Ruegeria pomeroyi DSS-3: one gene and its partners. The protein of the gene in region 1 interacts with the protein of each later gene in a pairwise test. Links are inferred from orthologs where the notes say so. Each region holds a gene or a part of one and is shown in the gene's direction. Other genes may lie near its edges.

Evidence for each region.
Region 2: the proteins of recO (region 1) and ssb interact in binary tests that used the Escherichia coli proteins (3 or more experiments, as listed by UniProt). The link is inferred for Ruegeria pomeroyi DSS-3 from one-to-one orthologs.
Region 3: the proteins of recO (region 1) and recR interact in binary tests that used the Escherichia coli proteins (3 or more experiments, as listed by UniProt). The link is inferred for Ruegeria pomeroyi DSS-3 from one-to-one orthologs.

The regions. Positions count from the first base shown.
Region 1 is NC_003911.12:3,404,673-3,411,086, forward strand. What follows is about bases 3,680-6,414. They hold recO (DNA repair protein RecO), read left to right. Parts: upstream 3,680-4,551; coding sequence 4,552-5,277; downstream 5,278-6,414. Other genes in these bases: SPO_RS16185 (class II histone deacetylase), read left to right, coding at 3,680-4,467; SPO_RS16195 (META domain-containing protein), read right to left, coding at 5,261-5,656; rnc (ribonuclease III), read right to left, coding at 5,665-6,342; lepB (signal peptidase I), read right to left, coding at 6,339-6,414. Outside these bases: SPO_RS16170 (LysR family transcriptional regulator), read left to right, coding at 1-248; SPO_RS16175 (DUF1489 family protein), read right to left, coding at 252-683; SPO_RS16180 (adenosylcobalamin-dependent ribonucleoside-diphosphate reductase), read left to right, coding at 815-3,097; more of SPO_RS16185, read left to right, coding at 3,373-3,679. UniProt on the Escherichia coli protein: Involved in DNA repair and RecF pathway recombination.
Region 2 is NC_003911.12:1,740,014-1,746,466, reverse strand. The notes cover bases 3,680-6,453. They hold ssb (single-stranded DNA-binding protein), read left to right. Parts: upstream 3,680-4,682; coding sequence 4,683-5,225; downstream 5,226-6,453. Other genes in these bases: aroB (3-dehydroquinate synthase), read right to left, coding at 6,322-6,453; SPO_RS08320 (site-2 protease family protein), read left to right, coding at 5,241-6,311; SPO_RS08330 (lytic transglycosylase domain-containing protein), read right to left, coding at 3,895-4,473; SPO_RS08335 (SDR family NAD(P)-dependent oxidoreductase), read right to left, coding at 3,680-3,691. Outside these bases: SPO_RS08355 (selenium-binding protein SBP56-related protein), read left to right, coding at 1-331; SPO_RS08350 (hypothetical protein), read left to right, coding at 413-991; SPO_RS08345 (serine hydrolase domain-containing protein), read right to left, coding at 1,008-2,204; transcriptional regulator GcvA, read left to right, coding at 2,313-3,242; more of SPO_RS08335, read right to left, coding at 3,230-3,679. UniProt on the Escherichia coli protein: Plays an important role in DNA replication, recombination and repair. Binds to ssDNA and to an array of partner proteins to recruit them to their sites of action during DNA metabolism. Acts as a sliding platform that migrates on DNA via reptation.
Region 3 is NC_003911.12:3,778,850-3,785,253, reverse strand. The notes cover bases 2,613-5,337. They hold recR (recombination mediator RecR), read left to right. Parts: upstream 2,613-3,539; coding sequence 3,540-4,136; downstream 4,137-5,337. Other genes in these bases: SPO_RS18070 (ribonuclease T2 family protein), read right to left, coding at 4,766-5,337; SPO_RS18075 (hypothetical protein), read left to right, coding at 4,249-4,737; SPO_RS18085 (YbaB/EbfC family nucleoid-associated protein), read left to right, coding at 3,121-3,465; SPO_RS18090 (GlxA family transcriptional regulator), read left to right, coding at 2,613-3,070. In the rest of the region: SPO_RS18110 (MerR family transcriptional regulator), read left to right, coding at 1-233; SPO_RS18105 (short chain dehydrogenase), read left to right, coding at 235-834; SPO_RS18100 (NADPH-dependent FMN reductase), read left to right, coding at 949-1,491; SPO_RS18095 (cysteine hydrolase family protein), read right to left, coding at 1,493-2,038; more of SPO_RS18090, read left to right, coding at 2,120-2,612; more of SPO_RS18070, read right to left, coding at 5,338-5,395; SPO_RS18065 (DUF1013 domain-containing protein), read left to right, coding at 5,524-6,300; SPO_RS18060 (hypothetical protein), read left to right, coding at 6,351-6,404. UniProt on the Escherichia coli protein: May play a role in DNA repair. It seems to be involved in an RecBC-independent recombinational process of DNA repair. It may act with RecF and RecO.

The DNA.
Region 1 (6,414 bases):
CCCTGCCCCGGGCCCGGATCACCGTGCACAACACCCATTCGCTGCTGGCGATGGTGCGCACGGGGAAATGGGTGACGATCCTGCCGCGCTCGGTCGCGCAGGTGCAGCCTAAAGAGTTGGTGTTCCGCCCCATCGCCGGGCTGGAGGAGCAGCGCAGCGTCTCGATGCTGATCCACACCCGGGCCCAGTTCCCGCAACTGGTCGCGGAATTCGCCGACATCCTGCGCCACAGCCCCTGGACCGGCTGAGGCTCAGATCACCCCGATCTCGGCCAGGGCCCGGTTCAGGTCCTCGGGCAGCGCGTCGTCCTGGGCGCGCCCCTTGGGCAGATCGGGCGGCGTATCAGCGGGGTTCAGATAGCGCCAGCCCTGGAACGGGCGTTTCTGGGTGCTGTGAGTGCGATGCAGTTCGGGGTCGAGCACCAGCGCGCAATGGCGGGTGCCGTCCTGTCCGGTGACCTCGTCCATCCGAATCACCCGCTGTCGGCACTGGATCAACCCCTTGATCACCCAATAGATCGACCCGCCATTCAGGATCTCCCCCTCGCGCTTGGGCCACATGCGGGTGACATGGCGCGGCAATCCGTCCGGCGTCTGCGCCCGGCGCGTCGCCTGCCATTCGGCCAAGCTGTCGACACTTTCCGAGCCGACGCTGAGCTTGATCAGATTGACGTAGTTATCCACAGCTTTCCCACAGAGTCGTCCCGAGACCCACCTTGATATTGTAGCTCACCCCTCGCCGGCATCAAGCAGTTGTGGCCCACCTCACATTTGGTTTAAGCTGGATACCTCTTCCAGCACGAGGGAATCATCCGATGAGCCGTTTCGCCGCCCCCATCGCCGAGCAGATTTGGGACATGAAATACCGTTTCAAACAGGCGGACGGCACCCCGATCGACCAGACGGTCGAGGACAGCTGGCGCCGGATCGCCCGCGATCTGGCCCGCGTCGAACAGGATCCCGACCGCTGGGAGCGGGAATTCTACACCGCGCTGGAGGATTTCAAATATCTGCCTGCCGGGCGCATCACCGCCGGTGCGGGCACCGCGCGGCAGGTGACGCTGTTCAACTGCTTTGTCATGGGCACCATCCCCGACAGCATGGGCGGCATCTTTGAGATGCTGAAAGAGGCGGCGCTGACCATGCAGCAGGGCGGCGGCATCGGCTACGACTTCTCGACCATCCGCCCGCGCGGCGCGGATGTCAAAGGCGTGGCCGCCGATGCTTCGGGGCCGCTCAGCTTCATGGATGTGTGGGATGCCATGTGCCGCACCATCATGTCCGCCGGTTCCCGCCGGGGCGCGATGATGGCGACCATGCGCTGCGACCATCCCGATATCGAACAGTTCATCGGTGCCAAGTCCGACCCCGCCCGCCTGCGCATGTTCAACATGTCGGTGCTGGTGACCGATGCCTTCATGGAGGCCGTCAAGGCCGACGGCTCGTGGGAGCTGCAATTCGACGGCAAGGTCTATCACACGGTCGAGGCGCGGACCCTGTGGAACAAGATCATGCAGGCCACCTATGATTATGCCGAGCCGGGCGTGATCTTCATCGACCGCATCAACGCGGCCAACAACCTGAACTATGTCGAGACCATCGCCGCCACCAACCCCTGTGGTGAACAGCCCCTGCCACCCTATGGCGCCTGCCTGCTGGGCTCGGTCAACCTGGCGCGGCTGGTGTCGAACCCGTTCGAAGACGCGGCAGAACTTGACCCCGAAGCGCTGCAAAAGCTGGTCGCCACCGCCGTGCGGATGATGGACAACGTGGTCGATGCCTCGAGGTTCCCGCTGCCCGAACAGGCCGCCGAGGCACAGAACAAGCGCCGGATCGGGCTGGGCGTGACCGGGCTGGCCGATGCGCTGTTGATGCTGGGTTTGCGGTATGGCAGCGACGAGGCCGCCAAGCAGACCGAGGACTGGCTGCACGCCATCGCCCGCGCCGCCTATCTTGCCTCGGTCGAGCTGGCCAAGGAAAAGGGCGCCTTTCCCCTGTTTGACGCCGAGAAATACCTGGCCTCGGGCACCATGCGGGCGATGGACGAGGATGTGCGCGAGGCGATCCGCACCCATGGCATCCGCAACGCGCTGTTGACCTCGATCGCGCCGACCGGGACCATCTCGCTTTATGCCGGCAACGTGTCGTCGGGGATCGAACCGGTCTTTGCCTATGCCTATACCCGCAAAGTGCTGCAAAAAGACGGCAGCCGGACCGAGGAAGAGGTGGTCGATTACGCGGTGCAGATGTGGCGCGACAAGTTCGCCGACGCCCCCCTGCCCGACTATTTCGTCAACGCCCAGACGCTGGCGCCTGCCGATCACGTGCGGATGCAGGCGGCGGCGCAGAAATGGATCGACAGCTCGATCTCCAAAACGATCAACTGCCCCGAGGATATCTCGTTCGACGCGTTCAAGGATGTCTACATGCAGGCCTGGGATCTGGGCTGCAAGGGCTGCACGACATACCGCCCCAATGATGTGACGGGCTCGGTCCTGACAGTCTCGGAAAGCGCCGACAAGGCGCCGGGTGAAAGCGCCAGCGCCCCGCACGGGACCGAGGGCGGCGACGTCATCTATATGTCTGAACCGCTGGACCGGCCGCAGACGCTCGAGGGCAATACCTACAAGCTGAAATGGCCCGACAGCGAGCACGCGATCTATCTGACCATCAACGACATCATCATCAACGGCCATCGCCGCCCGTTCGAGGTGTTCATCAACTCCAAGAACATGGAGCACTACGCCTGGACGCTGGCGCTGACGCGGATGATCTCGGCGGTGTTCCGGCGCGGCGGCGATGTGTCCTTTGTGGTCGAAGAGCTGAAGGCCGTGTTCGATCCGCGCGGCGGCGCCTGGGTCAAGGGCAAGTACATCCCCTCGATCCTTGCGGCCATCGGCGGCGTGATCGAACAGCACTTGATTGCCATCGGCTTTCTCGAAGGCGAGGGCATGGGCCTGAAATCGGACCCACAGGCGCAAGTGGTGAATGGCGACATGCCCCGTGGCAAGGCCTGCCCCAGCTGCGGCCAGTTCGACATGCAGATGGTCGAGGGCTGCATGACCTGCCGCAGCTGCGGCCATTCCAAATGCGGCTGAGACCCGCGCCGATCCATCGTGTCGTGTCACGCGACGTGGCCTGAACGGATCAAAGGGTTAATTTGCAGATCGAATGAAGAAACGGCCTCGGAACCCCTCCGAGGCCGTTTGACTCTGGGCCTGTGTCAGAGCCTGCTGGAAGGGATTTGCAAAAGACAGGCAACCGGCGCGCGCTCGACACGCAGGGATATGTCTTGCGCGACTGCGCCAAAGATGCCTTCTTTTCTGGCGAAGCTCTTGCGGTGAAGCAAACATACTTGTCTGAGGTAAGGCACATGGGAAAAACGGCATTTATCTCGAACGAGAAGTGCTTTTGGCATTTCGGAGGCAACTATGCGCTGCTTGCGCCGGTCGGCGGGCTGGTACAGCCCATGGTGGCGGGCGGGCTTCCCGAGGCGCCCGAGACAAAACGGCGCCTGAAGAACCTGATCGAGGTCACCGGACTGCACAGCGATCTGGAAATGGTCACGGGCGGCAGCGCCACGATAGAGGACGTGCTCAGGGTCCACCCCCGTTCTTACATCGACGAGTTCCGCCGCCTGTCCGACTCAGGCGGTGGCGAACTGGGGCTGAGAACGCCCTTTGGGCCGGGCGCCTTTGAAATCGCGATGCTGTCCGCAGGTCTGGTGATCGACGCCGTCGAAGGGGTTGTGCAGGGCCGCTACAGAAACGCCTATGCCCTGTCGCGGCCGCCCGGGCACCATTGCCTGCCCGATTGGCCCAACGGGTTCTGCCTGCTTGCAAATATCGCCATCGCCATCGAAGCGGCCAAGGCCAAGGGGCTGCTGGGCAAGGTCGCGGTTCTGGATTGGGATGTCCATCACGGCAATGGAACCGAAGCGATCTATTACGAACGCGACGATGTGCTGACGATCTCGATCCACCAGGACAGATGCTATCCGCATGACACGGGGTCCATCGACGATCAGGGCAAGGGCGCCGGCCTCGGGTTCAACATGAACATCCCCCTGCCCCCCGGTTGCGGCCACAACGCCTATGTCGAGGCGACCGAACGGCTGATCATCCCCAAGCTGAAGGCATTCGATGCCGATCTTGTCATCATCGCATGCGGTTTCGATGCGGGCGGTTTCGATCCTCTCGCCCGGATGATGTGCTCGGCGGAGACGTTCAGGGAAATGACACGGCGCGTCATGCAGGTTTCGGACGGCAAGCTGGTGGCCGCCCATGAAGGCGGGTATTCCGAACTGTATGTGCCCTTCTGCGGCCATGCGATGCTCGAGGAAATGTCCGGATCGACCATCCACGCAGCCGACCCGCTGGCGCAGCGTGTGATGGGGCAACAGCCCGGCGAACGCGTGCAGGCGTTCCATTCCGAGCTCATCGACGACATGGTTGCAAAGCTATTGTGACCCTGGACCCGGACAGCGTGACACCCATGTCGCAATCCTTGCCGCATGCCCCGTCTCTGACCCCGAGTACACGAGAGGAGCGACATGGACTGGCGTGATCAGGGCATCCTGCTGGCCGTGCGCCGCCATGGCGAGACCTCGGCGATCATCGACACCTTTACCGCCAGCCATGGCCGCCATGCGGGCGTGGTCCGCGGTGGCACCAGCCGCCGCATCGCGCCGATCCTGCAACCGGGTGCACAGCTCGACCTCAGCTGGCGCGCCCGGCTGGAGGACCATCTGGGCAGTTTCACGGTGGAACCCCTGCGCTCGCGCGCGGCGGCGGCGATGTCGGGGCGGCTGGCGTTGGCCGGGTTGAATGCGGTGGTCTCGCTGCTGTCCTTTTGCCTGCCCGAGCGCGAGGCGCATCCCCGCCTCTACAAGCAAAGCGAACAGCTCCTCGACCTGTTGGGGCAGGACGAGATATGGCCGCTCGCCTATCTGCGCTGGGAACTGGCGCTGCTTGACACGCTGGGATTTGGCCTTGATCTGAGCAGCTGCGCGGTGACCGGCAACTCGGACGATCTGGTCTATGTCTCGCCGCGCAGCGGGCGCGCGGTCAGCGCGGGCGCGGCGGGCGAATGGGCCGAACGGCTGTTGCCACTGCCCCCCTGCCTGCGCGGCGAAGGCCCGGCGCCGGACCCCGAGATCGCGCAGGCCCTGCGCACCACCGGCCATTTTCTGGAACACCGCGTCGCGCCCGCCCTGGGCCATGCGCCGCTGCCGCAGGCACGCGGGCGGCTGCTCGACCTGATCAGTCGGCTGCCCTGAACAGCATCTCGTGCCCGGCCTCGTTGCGCAGGATCAGCACCTCGCCCGAGACCTCGATCTGTTCCATCGCCAGAAGCGCCGCAAAGAAGGCCCCCTCGGCCTCCAACTCGGGACAGGCGGCGCGGGTGGCGACCAGATCGGCGATTTCAAACCACGGATAGGGCGCGTCCAGCCGGGCGGTAAAACTGTTGCATGGCCCCTGCCCCGCGATCCGTCCCGGTTCGGGAAAGCGCAGCTCTGCCCCTACGGCAAAGGCGGCGGCGTCGATGCTCTGGGCCTGCCAGACCTGCCCGGCGGCACCATAGGCGGTGGCGGTCTCGTCCTGTCCGCAGTATCCCAGCGCCAGCGCCGGCAACAGAAGGGCGAGGCGGGCCGGCATCGCAGACCCTAGTCCAGACTGTCGAGCAACTTGCGCGCGGCGGCCTGTTCGGCCTGCCGCTTGGCCCCGGCGGTGGCCTCGGCCCGGCGACCATCGGCAAGTTCCGCCAGAATGGTAAAGACCGGCGCATGATCGGGGCCCGAGCGTTTCACCAGCTCATAGCGTGGCGGGGTCTGGCCGCGCGCCTGCGCCCATTCCTGCAGCGCGGTCTTGGCATCGCGCGCGTCGGCCTCGACCTGATGGACACGCGCCCCCCAAAGCCGCAGGATCACCGCCTCGGCGGCGGCAAAACCGCCATCGCGATAGACGGCGGCGATCACCGCCTCCATCGCATCACCGAGCAGCGCCAGCTTGCGCCGCCCGCCCGACATCATCTCGGAGCGGCCCAGTTTCAGCACCGCGCCCAGATCGGCCTCGCGGGCGACCTCGGCGCAGGTCTCCTTGCGCACCAGCGCGTTGAAGCGGGGTGCCAGCTGACCCTCGGTCGCATCCTTGTCCGCCTCCAGCAATGCCGTCGCCATCACCAGCCCCAGCACCCGGTCGCCCAGAAACTCCAGCCGCTGATTGTCCTGCCGGGTGGATGAGGAGATCGAGCCATGGGTCAGCGCGCGCACCAGAAGCTCGGGCCGCTCGAAGGAGTAGCCCAGCCGCGCCTCAAAGGCCTTCATCTCTGCCGAAAGCTTCACTCGATCCCCTTGAAGAAACGGTCGCTGCGCCAGGTCCAGAAGAACAGCATCGAGCGGCCCGCCGACGAGAAC
Region 2 (6,453 bases), 1.7 Mb from region 1 along the record:
GGTTCTGACCGGCAAGGTCGAGATCGGCGGCATCGTCAAGAAGACCCCTCACCCCAATGGCAAGACCTTTGGTTATGGCCCGCAGATGGTTGAGATCAGCCGCGACGGCAAGCGCGTCTACTGGACCAATTCGCTCTACTCTACCTGGGACGAACAGTTCTATCCCGGCGACCGGGGTGCGGCCATGGTCATGGCCAATGTGGGCGAAAATGGCGGGCTCACGCTGGACAAGGACTTCTGGGTGGACTTCCCCGCAGGCTATCGCAGCCACCAGATCCGGCTCGAAGGCGGAGACTGCTCCACCGACAGTTTCTGCTACCCCTCCGTCTGAGGCGTGGAACCTGCAACATCAACGGCGGCCCTGTGGTGGGCCGTCGTTTTTTCCGGAGTGTATCACGGGTTGAACCCCGGCATGGGCTGGCCCTTGGCCGTCTCTGCCGCGCTGATGGAACGCAAACCCGGCCGCCTCTGGCGAGCGCTGGCGGCTTTGGCCGGCGGGCATCTGCTGTCGATGCTGGCGATCCTGCTGCCGTTCACCGTGCTCTTGTGGCTGGTCGACTACCAGCGCCAGATCCAGATCGGGGCGGCGCTTCTGGTCATCGCTCTCGGTATCTACCTGACCATCAATCGCCGCCACCCCCGGTTTCTGGCCCGAGTCCGGCCAACCCAGCTGGCGCTTTGGTCGTTCCTTGCGGCCCTAGCCCATGGTGCGGGGCTGATGCTGGTGCCAATCTACCTTGGCATCTGCAAGACCATCGAAACCGACGCAGGCCATGCCGCCGCCAGTGTGCTGATGACCTCGAACACCACGGTTGCCCTTGGGGTGGCGCTGCTGCACAGCCTTGCCATGATGACGGCTGGCGGCGCGCTGGCCTTTGGCGTCTATCGCTGGCTGGGGTTGAAGTTCCTGTCGAAAAGCTGGTTCAACCTCGATCTCGTCTGGGCGGCGAGCCTGATCCTTGTGGGGGTCATCGCGCTGGTCATGGCCTAAGGGGCCGCGCGCGCGCTCAAACCAGCGCCTGGTAACTCAGCACACGAAGCTGACGGCGCAGCGTATAAGCGCTGGATGGGATCAACTGGGTCATCAGGATCACGGTCATGTCCTCGACCGGGTCCACCCAGAAGGCCGTCGAGGCCATGCCGCCCCAGGCGAACTCGCCCGGCGAGCCGACGATCATTGCCCGCGCCGGGTCCAGCATCACCGACACGCCAAGGCCGAACCCGATCCCCTCGAATGTGGTTTCGCTGAAATGCGCCTGCCCCCGGCTGGCCAGATCGCCGCCCATGTGGTTCGACACCATCAGATCAAAGGTCTTGCGGCCAAGCAGCCTGCCCCCGTCAAAGGCACCGCGTCCGAGCAGCATCGTCGCAAAACGCTGGTAATCCGCCATCGTCGACACCAGCCCACCCCCGCCGCTCTCAAGCGTCACCGGCGCAAGGCAACGGTCCTGGTTCGCCGATGGGATAAAGCCCCCGGAGCTGTGGTCATAGAGCGTGGCCACCCGGCTGGCCTTGTCCGCAGGCACCGAAAACCCGGTGTCTTTCATGCCGAGAGGGTCAAGGATTCGGGTCTTCAGAAAGGCGCCAAGCGGTTGCCCGCTGATGACCTCGACCAGATGGCCCAGAACATCGGTCGACAGGCCATAGAACCAGCGCTCGCCCGGATGAAAGGCCAGCGGAAACCCGGCCAGCGCATCGACGGCCTGCCCCATGGTGACAAGATCACGGTCGAAATCGAGCCCGGCTGCCGAAAGGGCCTGTTCCAGAGCGTTCCCCTGCCGGTCGCCATAGATGATACCGGCCTGATGGGTCAGCAGGTCATGGATGGTGATCTGGCGTCGCGCCGGCTCGGTCGCGTCCAGCGCATGGCCCGGCCCCTTCCAGACCCGGGGATCGCAGAAAGCCGGCAGGAAATCGGCAACCGGCTGATCCAGCTGGAACGCGCCTTCCTCGTAAAGCATCAACAGGGCGAGAGAGGTGACCGGCTTGGTCATCGAATAGATGCGCCAGATCGTATCGGGGGCGACCGGTTGGCGCGTCGCCGTATCGGCATACCCCCTGCGTTCGGAAAATGCGATTTCCCCCCGTCTTGCGATCTGGACGGCCAGACCGCTCAGCCGCCCCTCGCGGACATGGGCCTCCATCCAGTTCGAGATGCGCCGCAGGCGCTGCGGGTCGAAACCCTGTTTGCTGTCGATCGGCAAGGCGGCACCTCCGGTAGCGTCCGGCCCTATCCTGCGCCTGTTCCACCAAGGCTTTCAAGCGACCTATAATCACCCTATAACCAAACAATATTCATGCATGAGTTGGCCATGAGCACCCGACGCCTTCCCCATCTGACCTGGCTGCGCGCCTTCGAGGCATCGGCGCGGCATCTGAGTTTCACCAATGCCGCCCAGGAGCTGAACCTGACCCAGGCCGCGATCAGCAAGCAGGTGAAACTGCTGGAGCACTACCTGCGCGAACCCCTGTTCGAGCGCAAACCCCGCAGCCTTGTGCTGACCAAGGTCGGCGCGGCCTATCTGCCCAAGGTCCGCGACGGTTTCGAACGTCTGGCGGCGGGCACCGAAGAGGTTTTCGGTCTCCGGCGCTCCGAGGTGCTGACGGTGCGCGCGCCGGTCGGATATTCCGTCAACTGGATCGCACCCCGGCTGCAGGGTTTCTTTGACCGTCATCCTGAAACCGAGGTCCGTCTGGTGTCCAGCGTCTGGGGCGACCAGTTTGACAACGAGCGTTTTGACCTCGACATCCAGTACGGAACGGGGCGCTGGCCGGGCTACAAGGCTGATCGACTGACCTGGGAAGTGATCAAGCCCGTTTGCGCACCATCCCTTCTGGAAGGCGAACATGCGATCAGAAAGCCGGCGGACCTTGCCCACCACCGGCTCCTGCATGTGCTTGGCTATGAGGAAGGCTGGGCCGAATGGTTCAGGTATGCAAAGGTCAGTGGCATCAATTCAGGTCAGGGGCTGCAATTCGACACCTCGCTGTTGGCATTCGAGTTTGCATCGCGCGGTGGCGGGGTGGCTTTGGCCCGGTCCTCGATGCTCGGCATCGAGATCGAGCGAGGCCGCCTTGTCGAGCCATTCAATATCGAAGCGCCCTTGCAGGAAGCCTTTTACCTTATCTCGCCAGAAACGGGTCGCGATCATCCCGACGCCCAGAAATTCCGGGACTGGTTGATCGAAACGGCTGAGAGCGACCCGGAAAACAGGCGAAACCGCGAGACCTATCGCAGCTGAAGCCGAAGGCCCGGATCGAGGCGGATGATCCCGCGCTCGCCGCTCTCGGTCAAAGGCACCAGCGCCATCATTCGGGCCGCGTCCTTTGTCTTGACGCCGACCGCTTCTATGAAGTCGGCAGCGATGACCCGAGCAAAGGTGGCCATATCCACCGGACCGTCACGCCCAACAAACCGCATACCACCTGGAATACCTGCGCAGTTCACATCGATGAGGATCTGCCCGTTGTGCCCGCAGGCTATTGCCCATGCGTCGGACACTGCACCCGGGTCGGAAACGTCGCACGCGATACCAACGCCGCCGATCTGATCGGCCACCTGTGACACCTTCTCTTCATTCAGGTCCAGAAAGGCGACCTTGGCGCCGGCATTTGTCAAAGCCTCGGCCACGGCCAGTCCCAACCCGGAAGCCCCACCAGTAACCAACGCGGAAAGACCGTCAACCAGCATCTATATCACTCCTGTTTGTCGTGATCTGCGAGCTTGGCGTCTTCCGAAATTCACCCGATGAGTGGTTACCCTTTGGCCAACTGGAACCACTGGGATGAGGCCCGCCAAACATAATGCCAGCACCTTAAGGTCTCGAAACTGCCTCCCAGCGGGACCAGATCGAATGCCCGGTAAAGAGCGGTTTCCGAGCCGGAGCGGCCCGATCAGCTGCCCCAGATCACCTTGACGTAGTTCTTGGTCTCTTCATAAGGCGGAACATCGCCGTATTTCTCGACCGCTTCGGGGCCGGCGTTATAGGCCGCCAGCGCCAGGCGCCAGGATTTGAACTTGCGGTATTGCCGCGACAGATAGCGGGCGCCGCCATCGAGGTTCTCGTACGGATCGCCCGGATCGACCCCCAGCGCCCGCGCGGTGCCCGGCATAAGCTGGGCAAGTCCCAGCGCGCCCTTGTGCGATTTGGCATGCGGGTTCCAGCCGCTTTCCTGCTGCACCAGCCGCAGGAACAGATCCTCGGGGATATTGTGGCGCCGGGCCGCATCGCGGGCCATTTGCAGATATTCGCCCTTGTACTTGCCGGCATAGCGCCGGGTCGGCGTGGTCTGGGCGGTGGGCGGTTGCAGGCGGGTCGAGCTTTCGTACTGGCTGGCGCCCCGTGTATCGAGCAGCCGCGCCTGTTTCTGGAACAGGTCGCGCCGGTTCTTGGTCGAGAACATGTCCGCACCCGCAGGCATGGCGGTGACGGCAACCGCCGCCGCGATGAAACCGGAAAAGAGCCTGCGCATCGGTATGAACCTGTCCCTAACCCCTCGCGCGGGACTATAGCCGGTTTGACGGCGAAGAAAACCCTGCCCGCGCGGGCCGGTTGAACCGGCAAAACCTTGCTAGCGGTTTCCCTCTGCCCGCACGCGCGTGTAGGGTCTGTCGGGACGGGTCGGCGAGATTCGGGCCGATCACAAGACAAGATGCAACAAGAACAGGAGACGGGGAACCCATGGCTGGCTCGGTCAATAAAGTCATTCTGGTGGGAAATCTGGGCCGCGACCCCGAGGTGCGGACATTTCAGAACGGGGGCAAGGTGTGCAACCTGCGCATTGCCACCTCGGAAAACTGGAAGGATCGCAATACGGGTGAGCGGCGCGAACGGACCGAATGGCATTCGGTCGCCATCTTCAGCGAAGGTCTGGTCCGCGTTGCCGAACAATATCTGCGCAAAGGGTCCAAGGTCTATCTGGAGGGCCAGTTGCAGACGCGCAAATGGCAGGACCAGTCCGGCCAGGACCGCTATTCCACCGAGGTGGTGCTGCAGGGGTTTGGCGCAACGCTGGTGATGCTCGACGGGCGCGGCGAAGGCGGCGGTGGCGGCGGCTTTGGCGGCGGTCAGGGCGGCGGCGACAGCTATGGCGGCGGTTACGACAGCGGCCCGGCGGGCGATCCCTATGGCGGCGGCCCCTCGGGTGGCGGCAGCAGCAGCGGGGGTGGACGCGGACGCGGCCCCGCATCGGGCGGCATCGACGACGACGAGATCCCGTTCTAAGACCGGAGACATATCATGACATGGTCCTTCACGCTCGGCCGCCTTTTCGGCTCGGAACTGAAGGTCCATGTCACCTTCTTTCTGCTCATCGGCTGGATCGGCGTTTCGGCCTATCAGATGGGCGGCTGGCCCAGCGCGGTGGAGAACACCGCCTTTGTGCTGGCCCTGTTTGCCTGTGTGGTGGCGCATGAATACGGTCACGCCCTGACCGCGCGCCGATACGGCATCCGTACCCCCGATATCACGCTGCTGCCCATTGGCGGGCTGGCCCGGCTGGACCGGATGCCCGAAAAACCCGGGCAGGAAATCGTCGTGGCTCTGGCTGGTCCAGCGGTGAATGTGGCGATCTGGGCGGCACTCACCCTTGTCGGCGTCGACACTCGGTTCGAAACGCTGGCCGCCATCGACAGCGCCGAGCCCGATTTCCTGGGCCGGCTGGCGATGGTCAACCTGTTCCTGGCGGTGTTCAACCTGATCCCGGCCTTTCCGATGGATGGGGGGCGGGTGCTGCGCGCCGCGCTCAGCCTGACGATGGACCGGGTGCGCGCCACCCGCATCGCCGCCGCCGCCGGGCAGCTGGTGGCGCTGCTCTTCGGCTTTGCCGGTCTCAGCGGCGGCAATCCGGTATTGGTGCTGATCGCGGTCTTTGTCTTTATCGCCGCCAATGCGGAGGCGCAGGATGTCGCCATGCGCGCGGTGACCCGCCGCCTGCTGGCGCGCGACGCGATGATCACCCGGTTCGAAGCGCTTGGCCCGACCGACACGCTGGCCACCGCCGCGCAGGCGGTGCTGCACACCACCCAGCACGAATTCCCGGTGCTGGATGGCGAGGGGCATCTGTTGGGATTCGTGACACGGGCACGGCTGTTCGCGGCGCTGGCGGCGGATCATCCGCGCTCGGATCCAGCGGAAACGGTGATGGATCGCGAGATCCCGCAGGTGCCGCTAGCCAGCGGGCTGGAGACGGTGCTGGACGCGCTTTATCAGGGGGCGCCCGCGGTGGCCGTCACCTCGGCCGACGGGCGAATGCTGGGCTATGTCACCCGCGAGAACGTGGGTGAGCTGATGGTGATTCAAGGGCGGTAAACGCCCCTTTTCAGCAACTTGCCAGCGCATCCTCAAGTACAGTCAGCACCGCCTCGCGCGGGACGTCCGAGGTGACAAAGGCCTGACCGATGCCGCGCGCCAGGATAAAGCGCAACTGCCCGTCCACCACCTTCTTGTCCTG
Region 3 (6,404 bases), 370 kb from region 1 along the record:
AAACGGTGGACTGGCTCAGATTACTCGCCTCCTTGCGTGAAACCGGGATGGAGTTGCGCGCGATGCGCCGCTTTGCCGAGCTTTACCGGCAGGGCGATGCCACCATCCCCGAGCGGCGCCGCATCCTGCAGGACCATGCCGCCAGCCTGAACGGGCGCCGGGCGGCGCTTGACCGGTGTGCGGCGCTGCTGGCGCACAAATTGCAACGCTATTGCGAGATCGAAGGAGGATGAGATGCGGATCATTGTGGTTGGGGCCGAGGGTGACGTCGGCAGGGCGGTTTGCAAGGAATTGGGCAGCCGGCACGAGATCATCCGGGCCGGGCGCAGCCGGGGTGACGTGACGGTCGATATCGCCGACCCGCATTCGGTCGCGGCGATGTATGCCCGCACCGGGCCGGTCGATGCGGTGATCTCGACCGCGGGAGAGGTGCATTTCGCGCCCTTGCGCGACTTTGACCGCGAGACCTTCATGATCGGTCTGCGCAACAAGGTCATGGGCCAGATCAACCTGGTGCTGGGCGGGTTCTACACCGTGGCCGAGGGTGGGAGCTTTACCCTGACCAGCGGTGTGCTTGATCGGGATCCGATCCCGATGGGCAGCGGTGCGGCGGCTGCGAATGGTGCCCTGGGCGGGTTCGTCATGGGGGCCGCGATCGAAATGCCGCGCCACCAACGGATCAACGTGGTCAGCCCGGGCCTGCTCGATGTCTCTGTTCCGCGCTATGGCGCCTGGTTTCCCGGGCATGAACCCGTGCCCGCCCAACGGGTTGGCCGGGCCTATGCCAAAAGTGTCGAAGGGGCGCTGAGCGGGCAGGTGATCATCGTGGCCTGACAGCGGGCGACGGGCGGCTCTCTGCGTAAATGAACATCGCTTGCGCGCAGTCAGGGGTTTGGATCGCAGGCATTGCCCCTTAGGTAGCGGGGGACGCAGAAACAGGAGAACCCAATGACCGACCTCACCCTGCTGGGCCTCAGTGGTGCCTTGCGCGCCGCCTCGACCAACCGCAAGCTGCTGCGCGAAGCGGCGCGTCTGTTCGGACCCTCGACCTATACCGAGGCTGATTTGAATCTTCCGCTCTACGACGGCGATGACGAGGCCGCACAGGGCATTCCCGAGGCGGTGCAGCGCCTGGCCGACCAGATCGCGGCGGCGGATGCGGTGATCATCTCGACCCCGGAATACAACAAGGGGCCGTCGGGCGCGCTAAAGAACGCGCTCGACTGGGTCAGCCGCACCAGCGGCAAACCCTGGGCGGACAAGCCGGTCGCGGTGATGTCGGCGGCGGGTGGCCGCGCCGGGGGTGAGCGCGCACAGGCGGTTCTGCGCGGCTTCATGGTGCCGTTTCAGCCGCGCCTGCTGAGTGGCCCCGAGGTGCATCTGGCGGACAGTTCCAACCAGTTCGACGAGAACGGCCATCTGACCGGCGAACTTTATGCCCAGACCCTGCAATCCCTGATGGACAAGCTGCGCGCCGAGGCGCTGCGCTGAGCTAGTCGAGCAAGGTTGAGACCGGAACCACCCGGCCATAACTGGCAGCAAGCGGCGCCAGAAACGCCGCATGCACCATCTCGGCGGGCACGTCCTGCCCGTCGAACGAAACGGCCCGTGCCGCACAGGCATCGGCGGCCACGGTGACGGCAAAGCCGAGGTCAGCCGCCGCGCGGGCGGTGGCGTCGATGCACATCTGGGTCATTGCCCCACAAAGGGTGACCGCCTGGATGTCCCCACCCTGCAATAGGTCCAGCAGCGCGGTGCCGACAAAGGCATTGGGCCGTGCCTTGGTCAGAACCGTCTCTGTCGCGGTAGGAGCGACAGAGGCGTGAATCTCGGCACCGCTGCTTCCGGGGCGGAAAAAGGGCGCCTCGGCACTGGCAAACTCGTGCCGTACATGGATCACCAGCACCCCGTCGCGCCGCGCCGCCGCCAACAGGTGGGCGGCTTGTCCGGCGGCCGCCTCCATCCCGGGCACCTCCCATGCGCCGCCGGGGAAATAGTCGTTCTGGATATCGACCAGGATCAGGGCTGTTTTGGTCATTGTCAGTCTCCGTTCCAAATTCATGACCTGCATCCTGATACGGATTGAGCAGGGGTACGATTGGCGTATATGACAATGACCATGCAGATTGTGCCAAACATAGCCTTGGTCGACTATCCCGGCGCGCAGCGGGCCGCGCTGCATGGTCTCGCCGACATGTTCCGCCTGATCGCGCGGCTCGACCCAGAGGCTGCCGGGCCCGAGGTCACCATCGTCAACGCCGACACCCTGCCGCAACAGGGGGTTACCGCGCTCCTCTTTCCGCCCTCGATCGGCGGCGCACGCGGGGCGCTCGATCACCCCCTGGCCAGATGGGCGCACCGGCAGCATGCTCAGGGCGCGCTGGCTTGCTCTGTCTGTGCAGGCGCTTTCTGGCTGGGCCATGCCGGACTGCTTGACGGGCGCCCGGTTACCACCCATTGGGGGCTTGAGGAGTCGTTTCGAGAGACCTTTCCCAAGGCCCGGTTGGAGCCTGAACATATCCTGATCGACGATGGCGATGTGATCACGGCTGGTGGGCTGATGGCCTGGACAGATCTGGGCCTGCACCTGACCGGCTTGTGGTATGGCGGCGCCATGGTTTCGCGGCTGGCGCGATACCTGCTGATTGACCCGGCCGGACGCGAGCAGCGCAACTATTCAAGCTTTCGCCCCGAGCGCGGTCATGGCGATACCGCCGTGCTGGCGGCTCAGCGTCATATGGAGATGCATCTGCAAGGTCCGTTGACTGTGCCACAACTGGCACAGGTGGCCGGTCTGCCGCTGCGCAGCTTCATCCGCCGGTTTCAGGCCGCGACCGGCCATGCGCCTGCGACCTATCTGCAAGCGCTCAGGATCGAGAAGGCGCGCGGCGCGCTGGAACGCGGGGCCGAGAACATCGCCCAGATCGCCTGGACGGTCGGGTATGCCGACCTGCCCGCCTTTGCCCGCGCCTTCAAGTCGCGGACTGGGTTGACACCGGGCGCTTATCGGGCGCGGTTTCGTGCCGCATTCCCACCGGGCGCGGTTTCGCGCCGCATTCCCCTTGCCTGAACGGCAGGGCGTCCGTATCTAGCCCCGGAACCGGAACACAGGAGATACCCATGTTCAAAGGATTGGGCGGACTTGGCGACATGGCCAAGATGATGAAATCGGCGCAGGAACTGCAGACCAAGATGGCGCAGATGCAAGAGGACCTGAACTCTGTCCTGGTCACCGGCGAATCCGGGGCCGGGCTGGTCAAGGCCACCGCCACCGCCAAGGGCGAGCTCAAAGGGCTGGATATCGACCCGTCGATCTTCAACGGCGACGACAAGGAAGTGGTCGAAGACCTGATCCTGGCCGCGATCAAGGACGCACAGGCCAAAGCCGCCGAAAAGGCGCAAGAGGAGATGGCCGCCCTGACCGAGGCCATGGGCCTGCCCAAGGACATCAAGCTGCCGTTCTGATGCGCGGGCCGTTCCCTTTGCTTTGAACTGCGGGCATGATCGCGTCAAAGCGGGGATCGCACGGGGAACAGGATATGGCCGGATCGACCAAGGATATCGACGCGCTGATCGAGCTGATGGCGCGTCTGCCCGGTCTGGGCCCGCGCTCGGCGCGGCGCGCGGTGCTGCATCTCATCCGCAAGCGCGCGCTGCTCTTGACCCCGCTGGCCGATCTGATGGGGCAGGTTGCGGCCACCGCCCGCGAATGCCTCAACTGCGGCAATGTCGGCACCTCGGATATCTGCGATATCTGCACCGATGAACGGCGCGCGACCGGCGAGCTGTGCGTGGTCGAGGACGTGGCCGATCTGTGGGCGATGGAACGTTCGGGCGTCTTCAAGGGCCGTTATCACGTGCTGGGTGGCACTCTGTCGGCGCTGGATGGGGTCGGCCCGGACGAGTTGCGCATTCCCCGGCTGGCGGATCGCGTCACCGCCGAGGCGATCTCCGAGGTGATCCTGGCGCTCAACGCCACCATCGACGGCCAGACCACCGCCCATTACATCGCCGATCAGCTGGGCGGCCGGGTGCGGCTGACCTCGTTGGCGCAGGGCGTGCCGATCGGGGGCGAGCTGGATTATCTCGACGACGGCACGATCTCGGCCGCGATGCGCGCGCGCAAGGAACTGTAGGCGCATTTGCGAGACAAAGCGGCCTTTGTGTCCCGGCCTGCATCTTTGCCTTTGGCACGCCCGGATTTGCGGGTACCAAGGGTTCAGACATTCATTCCCCGGAGTATCCCCGATGACCCGCATTCTTGCCCTTGTTCTTGCCGCCGCCACCGCCACCGCTGCCTGGTCGCAGGAGCTGATCGACAAGGGGTTCGTGCATGGCTGGAACCTGATGGTCGACCCGGCGCTGGGCAATGGCTGTCTGATCCAGACGGTTTACGAGGATCTGTCGGTGGTGCGGCTTGGCTATGACCGCACCGGCAACCGCGGCTATTTCACCGTCTTCAACAAGAACTGGGGTTCCATCGAGGATGGCGGCAGCTATCCCATTACCTTCGATCTGGATGGCGAGCGGTTCGAGGCCACCGCCATCGGCGCCAACAAGGGCAAGGTGCGCGGCGCGACGGTGTTCTTCACCGACCGCGAATTCGTGCATGCCATCGCCCAGCGCAAGGTGATGACGGTTTATGGCGCCGAGGGTCAGCAGGTCATGGCGATTGATCTCAAGGGCACCTCGAAGGCGCTGGAATATGCGCGCGAATGCCAGAAGGCCCAGAACTGAGACCCGACCCCGGACCGGATGCGGTCGTTCAGCGAATCGGCGTGAACACCGCATCCTTGAGCCGGCAGTCGCGCACCACGTCGCGGCCGCAGGGCACCGGGTCGAGAGATGTCGACAGGCAGATGCGCACCTCCTGAATGAAACCATCGGCGCAGGTCACGGTCACCATGTCGGGTTCAAGGGCGGGATTGGCCTTCAGGAAGGCCTCTTCGACCAGCCGGGCGGGCAGTTTCACAGCCTTGTCCAACTGGCGAAAGACCGGCGGGCGGATCACGCTGTCGAATGCCTCGCGCGACAGGGCGTAATAAGCCGCCGCACTCAGCCCCGAGCAGGTGCCGTGTTTCTTCCACTGATGCCAGGCCAGGCCGGAACTGCCTTGGATATCGGCCATTTCCGCGCTCATCCGGCGGCTGGGCGGCGCCTCGGGCGTGCGGCAATAGCTGGGCCAGCCCTGGTGATACTGCGGCCACAGCCCGTGCAACACCCAGCCATAGTCATGGCGCGCGTCACATTGATCGGCGCCGCGCGCATCGCCGGTGGTCTCGCACCAGTTGGGCGACCAGCTGAGCGACAACACGTAATAGTCGAAATCGCCCGCCTGCTCGCCCTCGGCCCAGGCGGCGGTTGCGGTCAATGCCCATAAAACCAGCCAGCGCATTCGCTCTTTCCTTATCTGCCCGGCCTGACTATATACGGTCGGAGTTCCCCGACAACGGAAACACGCCCCAGACCACGGGGCAGCCGAATTCCGGCGACGGGAGAGATGTATTCGCAAGGAGACAAGCCATGGCAAAACCTCTGATGGCCAAGGCAACCGCCGTCTGGCTGGTGGACAACACGACGATCAGCTTCAAGCAGATCGCCGATTTCGTCGGCATGCACGAGCTGGAAATTCAGGGCATTGCCGATGGTGATGTGGCGGCAGGCGTCAAGGGGTTCGACCCCATCGCCAACAACCAGCTGACCCAGGAAGAAATCGACAAGGCCGAGCAGAACCCGCTGCACAAGCTGAAGCTCAAGTTCAACCCGGCCGCCGCCGGCGAGGAAAAGCGCCGTGGCCCGCGTTACACCCCGCTGTCCAAACGCCAGGACCGCCCGAACGCGATCCTGTGGCTGGTCAAGTTCCACCCCGAACTGTCCGATGGCCAGATCGCCAAGCTGGTCGGCACCACCAAGCCGACCATCCAGTCGATCCGCGAGCGCACCCACTGGAACATTTCCAACATGCAGCCCATCGACCCGGTGGCGCTGGGCCTGTGCCGCCAGTCGGAGCTGGACTCGGTGGTGCAAAAGGCCGCCGCCAAGAAAGCCGCCGAAGGTGGCGTGATGAGCGATGACGAGCGCCGCAAGCTGGTTTCGACCGAACAGTCGCTGGGCATGGATACCGGACCGCGCATCCCGACCGCGATCGAGGGGCTGGAGAATTTCTCGCTGTCCGAGCCGATCAGCACCAGCGATGACGACGAGGAAGATCACCGGTCCATCGCCGATGCCGACAGCTTCTTCAACCTGCCCAAGGGCGGCACGGATGACGAGGACGAAGACGACGATCCGCGTTACTGATCGAAACCGCCCCGGCCCTGTGGCCGGGGCTTTTTCACATTCGGCGACCCATGCTTGATTTGCTTTCCAAACTGATTGGCCCGCACCGGGCGGTGTCGGTCTAT